2 linked regions of the Chryseolinea soli genome follow. Each later gene encodes a partner of the first gene's protein in a complex. Links are inferred from orthologs where the notes say so. Each region holds a gene or a part of one and is shown in the gene's direction. Other genes may lie near its edges.

Region 1 (6,878 bases):
AGCGGGCAATGAAAGGGATGGTCGATCCTTCCTGCAGCAGTGTGGCAACGGCTTTCACATTTTTGATTTGCAGGGAGAACTCCTTGGCAATTTGTTCTACCCAACGGGCGATATTTTCTTGGTCCATATTTTTAATGACAGGGTGGCAAAAATAGAATAAGGTTTAGAACCTGCAATACCGTATTTTTAGAATGAAGTTTAAATTAGATATGAGTACAAAAACCGTCGCCCTCATCGCGCATGATAACCGGAAGCGAGAACTCGTCGAGTGGGCGGAATTGAACAAAGCAAGCATGCAAAAGTGCAAGGTGTTTGCCACAGGCACAACAGGAAAATTATTAAAATCAGACGTCGGCCTCGAAGTCACTTCACTCCAAAGCGGGCCGCTCGGCGGCGACCAACAGATCGGCGCCCTCATCGCCGAAGGCCGCATCGACATGTTAATCTTTTTTTGGGATCCCCTCGAGCCATTGCCTCACGATCAGGACATTAAAGCCCTGCTCCGGCTCGCCGTGGTCTGGAACATCCCCGTCGCCTGCAACCGCGCCACTGCCGACTTCCTGTTCGCATCACCCTTGCTCTTCAGCGACTACGAACGAACCCGCCCCGATTTCACCGCCTACCAAAACCGGAAGCTCTGAAATAATAGAATTTCGCATCTTAGTTGGGAAAATTCAATACAACTTGTAAGTTTGCGCTCCCAAATTTTTTGGGAATCGAGACATAGCGCGGTAACTCAGTTGGTTAGAGCGCAGGATCCATATCCGTCTAGGCGGACGGGGGTTCAAAAATGTAAATCGACAATAGATGGCGCGGTAGCTCAGTTGGTTAGAGCACAGGATTCATATCCGCCTAGGCGGACGGGGGTTCAGACAGAGATTTAAGGACATGTTAGGTATAAGTCGGTAGTGAATTTGAAAACAAAATGGCGCGGTAGCTCAGTTGGTTAGAGCACAGGATTCATAACCCTGAGGTCGGGGGTTCAAATCTCCCCCGCGCTACAAAAGAAGAGCTCGCAGAAATGGCGGGCTTTTTTTATGATTACCTGGGAGCACAGGATTCATATCCGCCTAGGCGGACGGGGGTTCAAATCTCCCCCGCGCTACAAAAGAAGAGCTCGCAGAAATGACGGGCTTTTTTTATGACATTACCTGTTAGAGCACAGGACTCATATCCGCCTAGGCGGACAGGGGTTCAAATCTCCCCCGCGCTACAAAAGAAGAGCTCGCAGAAATGGCGGGCTTTTTTTATGACATTACCTGGGAGCACAGGATTCATATCCGCCTAGCCGGACGGGGTTCAAATCTCCCCCGCGCTACAAGCAAGGAGCTTGCAGAAATGCAAGCGCTTTACTTTTCCGGGCGACGGGGCTCACCTCCCCACAAGAAAAACGCCAACTCTTTTTATACCCCTTCAGATCCCTCACCACAGGTCATTTGCGTCAATAGTTCCTTATTTGGGTCAAAATCATGTTTGCCATACTAAATAAATTGGCCTAAATTCAATCGCACGAAAGAATTACAATGGCGACCCTCAGCATGTCCAATAAAAAGTTGTTCACGGCGGATTACGAAATCCACGCCTCGATCAAGATGCTGTATCCCTACATTCAAACGGCAAGCGGTCTGTCAGAATGGTTTGCCGATGACGTGACCATCAACAACGAAGACAAATCTTTTACCTTCTTCTGGGACAACGAAGCACACAAAGCCAAGCTCGCTGCCTTTCGTACCAACCACTTCGCCCGCTTCGAATTTCTCCCCGAAAACAAAGACGATGAGAAAGATCCTTCCTACTTCGAGTTGCGCCTCGAATTCAACGACCTCACCCAATCCGTCTACATCAAGATCTTCGACTACTCCGACTTCGACGATCAGAAAGAGCTCAACGACCTCTGGCATGGGTTGGTGGAAACCCTCCGGAAAACCGTGGGCGGTTAAAGGAGGGATGTAATTATTTTTGTTTTATAATGATGGGTTAACAGGTTGGCCTTATTTTTGACCTTTGTTTTGCGCGCAAGCCATACCCCATGAAAAAAATAGACAAACTCGTTTTAGATGCCTTCCTGGGACCGTTCCTCATCACTTTCCTCGTTGTCGTTTTTATCCTGCTGAACATCAACATGCTGAAATATTTCGACGACATCATCGGCAAGGGCCTCGACGGCCTCGTGCTGGGACAGTTGTTTTTCTACTTCGCCGTGTTCACCGTGCCCACCGCCATGCCGTTGGCCGTTTTGTTGTCGTCGCTCATTGCCTTTGGAAACCTGGGGGAACATTTCGAGCTGTCGGCCATCAAGAGCGCGGGCATTTCCCTGGTGAGAGCGTTGCGGCCGATCTTTTTCTTTGTGCTCTTGCTCACCGTACTGGCCTTCTATATCAACAACAACCTTGTGCCAAAGGCGGCCTTGGAAGCGTACAGCCTGCTCTATGATATCAAGCAAAAGAAACCGGCCCTCGAGTTGCGCGAAGGCGTGTTCTATCACGGCATCGATAACATCAGCATCAAGGTAAACCACAAGTTCCCCAAAGACGACAAGGCACTTAAAGAAGTGATTGTCTATGATCACCGGAAGAACGACGGCAACAAAGAAGTGATGATCGCCGACAGCGGCCGCATGTACACCATCCTGGGTGAACGCTATTTAAAGTTCGAGCTGTTCAATGGCTATCGCTACACGGAAGGCACCAGCAACGAGCGCGAAATGACGGGCCAACGCAACGCCAATCCCCAGGCCCTGAGCCGCAGCAAGTTTGCCAAATCACAGGTGGTCTTCGACCTGTCATCGTTCGCGTTGCAATCCACCGACAAGAAGTGGTTCCAGGGCAACCGCATCATGCGCAACATGTCGGAGCTGACGTCGGACATCGACTCCATCAATATCGAAGTGCTCAACCAGCAATTGAATTACTACCAAAACAAGCCATCCTTTTTCACCTATTATCACAAGCACGATTCCCTGATCATGCCTCCGGACATACAGGCCTATAAAACGTACCGCGACTCCATCAACCGAATCCCTTACCTGAGCAAGATCAGCCCCGTGGCCACGACGCCTGATAGTGTGAAGAAGACCGGCAGCGATTCGGTGAACGCCGAAAAAGAACGGGAGGAGCGCCTGAAGATCAAGAATGAAAAACGAAGGGCGCTGCTGGCGGCCCGTAAGAAAAAATTCAACGAAAAACCCGCGCCGGCACCGGTACGAACGGTGAAGAAGGTCACTGTAAATTACGACTCGGCTTCCCTGGCCCGTATCGACAGCGTGTTCAACATGCCCATTGGCCGCGACGTCATGCAGGGCGCCACCAACATGGCCCGCCAGGTAAAAAGTCAGATCATGAACTCCAACAGTAGTGTCGACAACTATGAAAAGGACCTGAAAGAATTCAATATCCAGTGGAATAAGATACCGGCGAGCTCGTTTGCCTGCATCGCGATGTTCCTCATTGGGGCGCCTTTGGGGGCCATCATCAAGCGCGGGGGGTTGGGGGTGCCGTTCCTGGTGTCGATCTTCTTCTTTATCGTATTCTATGTTCTGAGCATGCAAGGCGAGAAACTGGCCAAGCAGGGGACGGTGAGCGTCGCCATGGGCGTTTGGCTGTCGGATTTTGTGCTGCTGGCCGTGGGGGCCCTGTTCCTGCGGCAAGCCAGGGCGGATGCCAGGCTGTTTGAGGCTGATTTTTATCTAGTTGCTATCGACAAGATGAAGCGATGGTTTGCCCGCAGACGGCAACTGCGTGCGCAGCAGGCGTAGGGGAGAAGTCGAATATTTCAACAAAATGTTGCAAAATTGGGCCGTTTTGGCTTACCTTTGCCCCCTGAAATAAAGGAAAAAAAACATTTTTTGAAATGTATCTGACTACAGCAATTAAACAAGACCTGTTCGCGAAACACGGCTTTGCGAAGAAAAAAGAAGAAACTGGTTCTGCCGAATCACAGATTGCCCTCTTTACGCATAGAATCAACCACCTCACGGCCCACTTAAAGGAAAACAAAAAAGACTTTTCCACCCAGCAAGGCCTCATGAAACTGGTAGGTAAGCGCAAGAAGCTCCTGAATTACCTCCAAAATACGAACATCGAGAGATACCGCGCAGTGCTGGCAGATCTTGATCTGAGAAAGTAATTACAAGACATTCCCCGAAGGGAACCCAACCAAAGGTTCCCTTTTTGCATTTAAAATAAGTTAAGTCCGTCTTCGGACCACATTGACGCATCCTGAAATAGCCGCGCGAACCCCCTGGCAACAAGGCCGGTCGCAGGGCTGTTTTAGGTGTTGTCGCTGTCAGACGTAAAAAAAACAACACATGAAACCTACTGCAATCACCAAAACCTGCAAGCTGCCCGATGGACGCGAAATAACAATTGAAACCGGTAAACTTGCACGCCAGGCCGACGGTTCGGTCGTGCTCAAAATGGGCAACACCATGTTGCTCGCCACCGTGGTATCCGCTCAAGAAGCCAAAGAAGGCACCGATTTCCTCCCCCTTTCGGTTGATTACCAAGAAAAGTTCGCTTCTACGGGTAAGATCCCCGGCGGCTTCCTGAAACGCGAAAGCAAACTCTCCGACTACGAAGTACTCATCAGCCGCCTGGTTGACCGCTGTATCCGTCCGCTGTTCCCCAGCGACTATCACGCCGACACCCAGGTGATGTTATATCTCCTCTCCGGCGATGAAAATGCATTGCCCGATGCCCTTGCCGCCTTTGCCGCTTCGGCTGCTTTGTCGGTTTCCGATATCCCTTTCCAAGGTCCCATCTCCGAAGTACGGGTGGCCCGCGTGGAAGGCAAATTCGTCGTTAACCCGACCATGGAACAAAAGAAGATCGCCGACATCGATTTGATGGTAGGTGCATCGATCGAGAACATCCTGATGGTGGAAGGCGAAATGAAAGAAGTGAGCGAAGACGATATGCTGGAAGCACTGAAGGTGGCACATGAAGCCATCAAGGATCAGTGCCGTCTCCAGATCGAATTGACCGAAGCCGTAGGCAAGACCGTGAAGCGTACCTACAGCCACGAAGACAGCGACGAGAACCTGCGCCAGGAATTGTGGAAACTCATGTACGACAAGGCCTACGCCGCCGCCCGCAAGCTCATCACCAACAAAAGCGAGCGCTCCGAAGCCTTCTCCAGCATTCTGGACGAATACCTGGACGCCCTTCCCGAAGACACGACCATCAACAAACTGCTCGTAAAGCAATACTATAAAGAGATCCAAAAGAAAGCCGCCCGCGACCTCGTTCTTAACGAAGGCGTTCGCTTGGATGGCCGTAAGACCAAGGAAATCAGAGAGATATGGAGCGAGGTCGACTACTTGCCGTCGCCCCACGGCTCTGCGGTTTTCACCCGTGGTGAAACCCAGTCGCTGACCACCGTGACGCTCGGAACCAAACTGGACGAGCAGATGATCGACGGTGCCATGATCGAAGGCTCCAGCAAGTTCATTTTGCATTACAACTTCCCCGGCTTCTCTACCGGCGAAGTGAAACCCAACCGCGGCCCCGGACGTCGCGAAGTGGGCCACGGCAACCTGGCGTTCCGTGCCCTGAAGCAAGTGCTTCCCCCGGAAGAAAAGAACCCCTATACCATCCGTATTGTTTCCGATATTCTCGAGTCTAACGGCTCGTCTTCGATGGCCACCGTATGTGCAGGCTCACTGGCCCTTATGGACGCCGGTGTTCCCGTAAAGAGCTCCGTATCCGGCATTGCCATGGGTATGATCTCCGATTCTGCTACGGGCAAATACGCCATCCTTTCCGACATCCTCGGTGACGAAGATCACCTGGGCGACATGGACTTCAAAGTGACCGGAACGGAGAAAGGCATCACCGCCTGCCAGATGGACTTGAAAGTAGACGGCTTGACCTATGAGACCATGCGTGAAGCATTGCTCCAGGCGAAAGAAGGCAGACTTCACATCCTCAACGAGATGAAGAAGACCATCAGCCAACCCAGACCGGATTTGAAGCCTCAAACGCCACGTGCCGAAACCGTGATCATCGAGAAAGACATGATCGGCGCCGTAATCGGCCCAGGCGGAAAAGTGGTACAAGACATCCAGAACACCACCGGCGCAACCGTGGTGATCGAAGAAGTTGGCAACAAAGGCGTGGTGAACGTGTTTGCCAGCAACAAAGATGTGATGGAAGCGGCCCTGCGACGCATCAAAGGCATCGTGGCCATTCCCGAAGTAGGCGAAGTATATGATGGTAAAGTGAAGTCCATCATGCCTTTCGGCGCATTCGTTGAGTTTATGCCCGGCAAAGACGGTTTGCTCCACATCTCCGAAATCAAGTGGGAACGCCTCGAAAACATGGATGGCGTGCTGGAAGTAGGGGAAGAAGTGAAAGTAAAACTGATCGAAGTAGACAAAAAAACCGGCAAATACCGTCTCTCTAGAAAAGTCCTGTTGCCCAGACCTCCACGTCCGGAAACTACTCCGGCCTAAATCCGTTAAGAACTGGATTGACAGGAACTATATTTTGACAGTATATTGTTAAACAAACGAATTGTATATTTAGAGAATGAGACAGCTAAAGATCAGTAAACAAATTACCAACCGCGAAAGCCAGTCACTGGATAAGTACCTCCAGGAAATTGGCAAGGTTGACCTGCTTACGCCGGACGAGGAAGTAGAGTTGGCAAAGCGTATCAAGGAGGGAGATCAAATAGCATTAGAGAAACTTACGAAGGCCAACCTCCGCTTTGTGGTGTCGGTGGCAAAACAATACCAAAATCAGGGACTTTCCTTAGGTGATTTGATCAACGAAGGAAACCTGGGTTTGATCAAAGCCGCACAACGTTTCGATGAGACGCGTGGTTTTAAATTTATCTCTTATGCCGTATGGTGGATCCGTCAATCCATCCTTCAGGCG
Region 2 (6,880 bases), 5.2 Mb from region 1 along the record:
CTCACCTGTGCCAAGCATCCCAATGCCGACAAACTTTCGGTGACCACGGTAGACGTTGGTGGCGGCAGGATCTTGCCCATTGTTTGTGGAGCTCCCAACGTGGCTGCTGGCCAAAAAGTGGTAGTAGCCCTCCCGGGAACGACCGTACACCCAACGAAGGGGGAACCCTTCACGATCAAGCTGGCAAAGATCCGCGGTGAACAGTCGGAAGGAATGATCTGTGCAGAGGACGAGATCGGGCTGGGCGAAAGCCATGCCGGTATCATTGTGTTGAACACGGATGTTCCCAACGGAACGCCCGCCGCTTCTTTCTATAACATTTCTTCAGACTACATTATAGAGATCGGGTTAACACCCAATCGCGCGGATGCGGCATCGCACATCGGTGTGGCCCGCGACATCAAAGCCTCGCTGAGCCGCGAGATCCGCTGGCCGTCGGTAGACAGCTTTGCCGCAGACGATTCGAGTCTCGTCATTCCGATTGAAGTGGAGAATACCGCGGCTTGCCCGCGCTATTCGGGGGTGACGCTTTCCGGTGTAATGGTAAAAGAATCACCCGAATGGTTAAAGAACCGCCTGCTCGCCATCGGGCTCACGCCTATTAACAACGTGGTGGATATCACCAACTTTGTTTGCCATGAAATGGGGCAGCCGCTGCATGCTTTTGATGCGGACCAGATCGCGGGAGGCAAAGTGATCGTGAAGACCTTGCCCGCCGGCACCAAATTCGTGACGCTCGACAACAAAGAGCGCACGCTGCTGGACACCGACCTCATGATCTGCAATGGCAAGCAAGAAGGCATGTGCATTGCGGGTGTGTTTGGCGGGGCAAAGTCGGGCATCACGGGACAATCGAAAAATATTTTCCTGGAAAGTGCGTGTTTCTCGCCGGTGTATGTTCGCAAAACATCACAACATCACCAGTTGAAGACCGATGCATCGTTCCGCTTTGAGCGGGGCACCGATCCGAACATCACCGTCTATGCGTTGAAGCGTGCGGCGTTGTTGATCAAGGAACTTGGCGGCGGAAAGATCTCATCGCCGGTGGCCGATGTTTATCCGGCACCCATTCAAAACCGGAGCATTGAAGTAAAAGACAAAAATGTTAATCGGTTGATCGGTAAGGTCATTCCACGAAACGAAGTTCACGGCATTCTCTCCAGGCTCGATATTCGTGTCATGGATGTAAAGGACGATCGATACATGGTTTCGGTTCCTCCGTATCGCGTGGACGTGACACAGGAAGCGGATGTGGTGGAGGAAATCCTGCGCATCTACGGCTTCAACAATATCGAACTGTCCGACATCGCGCGCACCGACTTCCTGGCAGAATTTCCCGTAAAGGATATCGACAAGTACAAGCGGAACCTGGGCGAGTTGCTGACCGGCAATGGCTTCAACGAGATTTGGACCAACTCGCTGACCAACTATGCCTACCAGCAAAAGCACAACCTGAAGTTTAAGGGTGAAGCCATCGAGATCTTGAATAAGCTGAGCGAAGAGCAAGGCATCTTGCGGCAAACGCTGCTGTTTACGGGATTGGAAGTTTGTGCCTATAACATCAACCGCCGGCAGAAAGACCTGAAGGTGTACGAGTTCGGCAAGATCTATTACAAAGAGGGCGGTGCCTACAAGGAGGAGGAGCGTCTGGCGTTGTATATGACCGGCAACGTGGAGACGGAGAACTGGCGGCATAAGACACAACCCACCACATACTACGACCTGGCGCAACACGTACTGCACATCGTGCTAAAATCGGGACTGCCCAACCTAAAGCAGGAATCTATTACTGATCCGGTACTGGAATACGGTGTGAGGTTGTTGCGCGGAAATGTGGAAATCGGCAAGCTTGGAAAAGTAAAAGCTGCGTTGCTGAAAGATTTTGGCATGAAGCAAGATTTATTTTATGCTGAGCTTTATACGTCCTTGCTTTTCCAATCGGCAAACCCTAAGTTAGTAATTCAGGAAGTGACGAAATTTCCCGAAGTAAGAAGAGACTTGTCGTTGGTGATCGACAAGCAGGTTAGCTTCGATGAGATACGCAACCTGGTCATGGCTACGGAGAAGCGGTTGATTAAAAACATTATTGCGTTCGATGTGTATGAAGGAGAGAACATCCCGCAAGGAAAGAAAGCGTATGCCCTGGGCTTCACCCTGCTGAATGAGCAGAAGACCCTGACAGACGAAGAGATAGACCAGACCATGGCAGCGCTGATGACGGCCTTCGAGGAGCAATTAGGGGCCGTGATCCGGAAATAAGGCAACCCTTGGCTTGGGTTGGAACGTAATGACTATAGGATGGCAGCAGGGTGGGATAGGAGGCCCGGCGTGCAGAACGGAAGGAAGGGAAGACGGGTTCTCGGATTTTATCGGGGCTGCGACAGATAAATTGGTTTTAACGGCCGACGCGTAGGCGAAGGCAAAAAAAATTCGCATGGATCAGGAACTCTTAAAAACCAACCTCAACGGGTTGGAGCGCAAAATCTTGGTGCTCGTCAACGAACACAAGAACCTAAAGGAAGAGCTGAAAAGCCTGAAAAAAGAGAACCAGGATCTGAAGGGAGCCATTCGCGCCCGCGATGAGCAGCTTGCAGGCTTTCATAATCAAGCGAAAATCACTAAAATTGTGGATAGTTTAAACCCGGAAGACGGAAGTGTTTCGGAGTTGAAGAAGAAAGTGGACGAATACATTCGAGAGATCGACAAGTGTATCGCCCATTTAAGCAGATAAAAGGAACCCTGTAAGCATATTTCATGGACGACCTCTCAATAAAAATCAAGATAGCAGACCGCGAATACCCAATGAAGGTGAAGCTAACGGATGAAGAGCGCGTTCGACTGGCCAGCAAGATCATCAATGAAAAATTAAAGACTTACCGGGAGCAATTTGGGATAGATGATAAACAAGATCTGTTGGCCATGGTGGCCTTCGACTGCCTGGTAGACAAGATGGCGGCCGAGGAAACCTACCAGGTGATCGACCAAACGGTGTTTGAGAAAGTTAGCCAAATCAACCACCTCGTCTCCCAATCCATTCTCTGATTTCTTCGCACTCCCTTTCTCTTTCCTGAGCCAAGGCGGCAATCCGGGGTTAGTGTATATATAACCCATATCTATTTTATGTCACCGACCGTCATAGTTATCGTGGTCAGCGCGATCGCAACGATCCTGCTGAGTCTGTTGATCGGGTCTCTCCTCTATAAAAGAAAACTTCAAAAGAACGAGGAGAACGCCGAGGCCAAAGCCAAGCTCATCATCAAGGAAGCCGAAATCGCCGCAGAAAACCTGAAAAAGGACCGCATCCTGGAAGCCAAAGAAAAGCTTCTGAAAATGAAGACCGAATTCGAGGAAGAAGCCAACAAGAAGAAGAGCCTTATCATTAGCAACGAGCAAAAGATCAAACAACGCGAGGCCACCCTCAGCAAAGAGATCGAGAACCTCAAACGCAAAGAAGGCGAATTAGACGACATTCGCCTCGACCTGTCGGCCCAACTGGAACACACCAAAAAACGCAAGGAAGAGCTCGACAAATTCAATCAGCAAAAGATCCAGGTGCTGGAAAACATCAGCAAGCTCACCGCTGACGAGGCCCGCGAGCAGCTGATCGCCAGCCTGAAAGACGAGGCCCAGACCCGCGCCTCCAGCTATGTGAAAGACATCATGGAACAAGCCAAGCTGTCGGCCACCAAGGAAGCCAAGAAGATCGTGATCGAAACCATCCAGCGCACCGCCACCGAGCATGCCATCGAGAACTGCGTGTCGATCTTCAACATCGAAAGCGACGACATCAAAGGAAAAGTGATCGGTCGCGAAGGACGCAACATCCGCGCCCTGGAGGCCGCCACCGGCGTGGAAATCATCGTGGACGACACTCCCGAAGCGATCATCATTTCGGGCTTCGATCCCGTGCGTCGCGAGATCGCCCGGTTGTCGCTGCACCGGTTGGTTCAGGATGGACGCATCCACCCCGCGCGCATCGAAGAGATCGTGGCCAAGACCACCAAAAATATTGAAGACGAGATCGTGGAGATCGGTGAACGCACCGTCATCGACCTGGGCATTCACGGGTTGCATCCCGAACTGGTGAAGATGGTGGGCCGCATGCGCTTCCGCTCGTCGTATGGACAAAATTTGTTGCAGCACTCGCGCGAAGTGGCCAACCTGTGTGCCATCATGGCGAGCGAATTAGGGTTGAACGTAAAGCAAGCCAAGCGCGCCGGTCTGTTACACGACATCGGCAAGGTGTGGCCCGAAGAGTTGGAGAAACCTCACGCTATTGTGGGTATGGAACTGGCACAGAAATACAAAGAGCACCCCGCCATTTGCAACGCCATCGGTGCCCACCACGACGAAATTGAGATGACCAACATCATCTCGCCCATCGTGCAATCGTGCGACGCCATCAGCGGTGCGCGCCCCGGTGCCCGTCGCGAGGTGATGGAGCAATACATCAAGCGTCTCAAAGAACTGGAACAATTGGGTCTGAGCTTCGACGGTGTAGACAAGTGCTACGCGATCCAGGCGGGCCGTGAGCTCCGCGTGATCGTGGATGCCGAGAAGGCCACCGACGAACGGGCAGGTCAACTCAGCTTCGACATCTCGCAAAAGATCGAACGCGACATGCAATATCCCGGCCAGGTGAAAGTGACCGTGATCCGCGAAATGCGCAGCGTAGCCTACGCGAAGTAATACACAACCTGCCCTGCGAAAAGGCAATGAAAAACGTTCGGTCCCTCACGGGGCCGGACGTTTTTGTTTTACGGTAACGCCTGGAGCCCCTCCTTTGACCGCCCGGCCCAACCTCATAATTCTTTTCGGTTTCGTCTCGTAAATCGTGGCGTTCGTCGCAGCCCTAACGCCCGCTCGTGTATTCAAACGATTGTATAATTTACTTTAACGGTATGGTACTTTTCGGTATTAAAAGTATTTTTAGAAACCTGTTACCTACGCTCTACTGGAAAATGACCCGTCTCCTATGCCTAGCAGGCTTCGGCCTGTCTCTCTTCTGCAGCATACACTGCGCGGCACAGCTTAAGGCTGACACCGCTTTTGTTGCCCTGGCCGACACACGTGCCAAGCAAGTTTACGCACACTACATACAAGGACAAGCGCGCCTCTTCAATGGCGTAGAATACACGGAATATGCTTCGCGAAACGACGAGTTTCCCTTTTTCTTTTCCGACGATTGGCTCATGGGCGACGTGCTCTACGACGGCGAGTTGTATGAGAATGTTCCCCTGGAATACGACATCCGCGTCGACCAGGTGGTCACCGAACACATGTTCAATGGTGCGAAGATCCAACTGATCACCGACAAGGTGGATCACTTCTCGGTTTCCGGCCACACCTTTGTGCACCTCTATGGCACAAAGACCAACGGTATCGCCACCGGGTTTTATGACCGATTGTATGACGGCCCCACCAAGGTATATGTGAAGCGCGAAAAAGATCTCCAGGAATCCATAGAGTCGCAAGTGATCGTCGCGCGCTTCGAAGAAAAGAACCACCTCTATATTGTAAAAGACGGTGTGTTCTACCCGGTAAAGAAAAAGGGATCGGTGCTGGACGTGTTGAAGGACCGGAAATCGGAGGTAAAATCTTTTCTCAACAAAAGTAAAATTCGCTTCAAGAAAGATCGTGAGAAGGCCGTGGTGCGGGCGGCAGAGTTCTATGACGCGCCTAAAAACTGAGCATGAAGACACTTTACAAGTTTATTATTTGTGGGATAGCCATGCTGACCCTGATTCAGGTTGTCAACGGTCAACAGCGGGGCCTCATCACAGTAGAGCTGAGCGGTGCGCCGTTCAAACAACTCGTTGACGCGATCGAAACGCAGACGGATTATCACTTCTATTATAATCCACGGACTACGGATAGCCTGAAGATCACCCTGTCGGTCCAAAATCAAAACGTGAACGCCGTGTTGGGACAGGCGCTGGCCGGCACGCAACTGCACTTCGCCGTGGATGCTCAAAGGAACATCTTTGTCACGGAAGGCCGCGACATTATGAGCGACTTGCCGGTAGACTTTTTCGATACCGGTGTTGCGCCATCGCAGCAGACCCTGGCTTCGGGATTTGACTACACGGCTTACGAAAAACGGGAAAAGGAGAAGAAACTGGTGGAGAGCAAGCTCTACGCCATTGGCCCCAAGACCAGCAACCTGCAGGGCAATGCCACCATGGCCGGCCACGTGCGCGATGTAACGAATGGCGAGCCGCTCGTAGGAGCCACAGTGTATATAGAGAAACCGTTGATCGGTGTGATCACCGATCAGTTTGGATACTACGCCATCACCTTGCCCAAAGGACGCCACGAACTGAAGATCAAAAGCATCAGTATGAAAAGCACCGTGCGCCAGATCATGCTCTATGCCGATGGCAAGCTGGAGATCGAACTGGATCCGGATGTTACCCCACTGAAAGAAGTGGTGGTGGAATCCGACAAGGACGTGCGTGTGATGGGCATGCAGATGGGGATGGAGAAGCTCGACATCAAGACGATGAAAAATATGCCGTTGGCCCTGGGTGAGACCGACATCATGAAGGTGGTGCTGGCCCTGCCGGGTGTGCAGAGCGTGGGCGAAGGCACGGTGGGACTGAACGTGCGCGGTGGCGCGGCCAATCAAAACCTGATCCTGTTCAACGATGCCGTGGTCTACAACCCGTCGCACCTTTTTGGATTTTTCTCCACCTTCAATCCAGATGTACTCAAAAATGTGGAGCTCTACAAAAGCGGCATCACCGCCGAATACGGCGGACGATTGTCGTCGGTGTTGGACGTTACTTCGCGGGAGGGTAACCTGAAGAAATTTCAAGGCTCCGGCGGCATCAGCCCCATCACCGGGCGGCTAACACTCGAGGGGCCCCTGATCAAAGAA

Evidence for each region.
Region 2: pnp (region 1) and rny share a complex: the UniProt entries of both Bacillus subtilis proteins name them as parts of the possible RNA degradosome complex. The link is inferred for Chryseolinea soli from one-to-one orthologs.

Annotation. Positions count from the first base shown.
Region 1 is NZ_CP032382.1:6,189,280-6,196,157, reverse strand. Bases 3,900-6,878 are described here. They hold pnp (polyribonucleotide nucleotidyltransferase), read left to right. Parts: upstream 3,900-4,306; coding sequence 4,307-6,451; downstream 6,452-6,878. Other genes in these bases: D4L85_RS25925 (sigma-70 family RNA polymerase sigma factor), read left to right, coding at 6,528-6,878; rpsO (30S ribosomal protein S15), read left to right, coding at 3,900-4,125. Also shown: D4L85_RS25960 (Tex family protein), read right to left, coding at 1-127; D4L85_RS25955 (methylglyoxal synthase), read left to right, coding at 210-641; D4L85_RS25945 (START-like domain-containing protein), read left to right, coding at 1,539-1,940; D4L85_RS25940 (LptF/LptG family permease), read left to right, coding at 2,030-3,754; more of rpsO, read left to right, coding at 3,850-3,899. UniProt on the Bacillus subtilis protein: Involved in mRNA degradation. Catalyzes the phosphorolysis of single-stranded polyribonucleotides processively in the 3'- to 5'-direction. Necessary for competence development in Bacillus subtilis.
Region 2 is NZ_CP032382.1:979,939-986,818, reverse strand. Bases 2,424-5,404 are described here. They hold rny (ribonuclease Y), read left to right. Parts: upstream 2,424-3,120; coding sequence 3,121-4,689; downstream 4,690-5,404. Other genes in these bases: D4L85_RS03990 (hypothetical protein), read left to right, coding at 4,962-5,404; D4L85_RS04000 (cell division protein ZapA), read left to right, coding at 2,755-3,042; D4L85_RS04005 (hypothetical protein), read left to right, coding at 2,435-2,731. Also shown: pheT (phenylalanine--tRNA ligase subunit beta), read left to right, coding at 1-2,259; more of D4L85_RS03990, read left to right, coding at 5,405-5,690; D4L85_RS03985 (TonB-dependent receptor), read left to right, coding at 5,693-6,880. UniProt on the Bacillus subtilis protein: Endoribonuclease that initiates mRNA decay. Initiates the decay of all SAM-dependent riboswitches, such as yitJ riboswitch. Involved in processing of the gapA operon mRNA, it cleaves between cggR and gapA.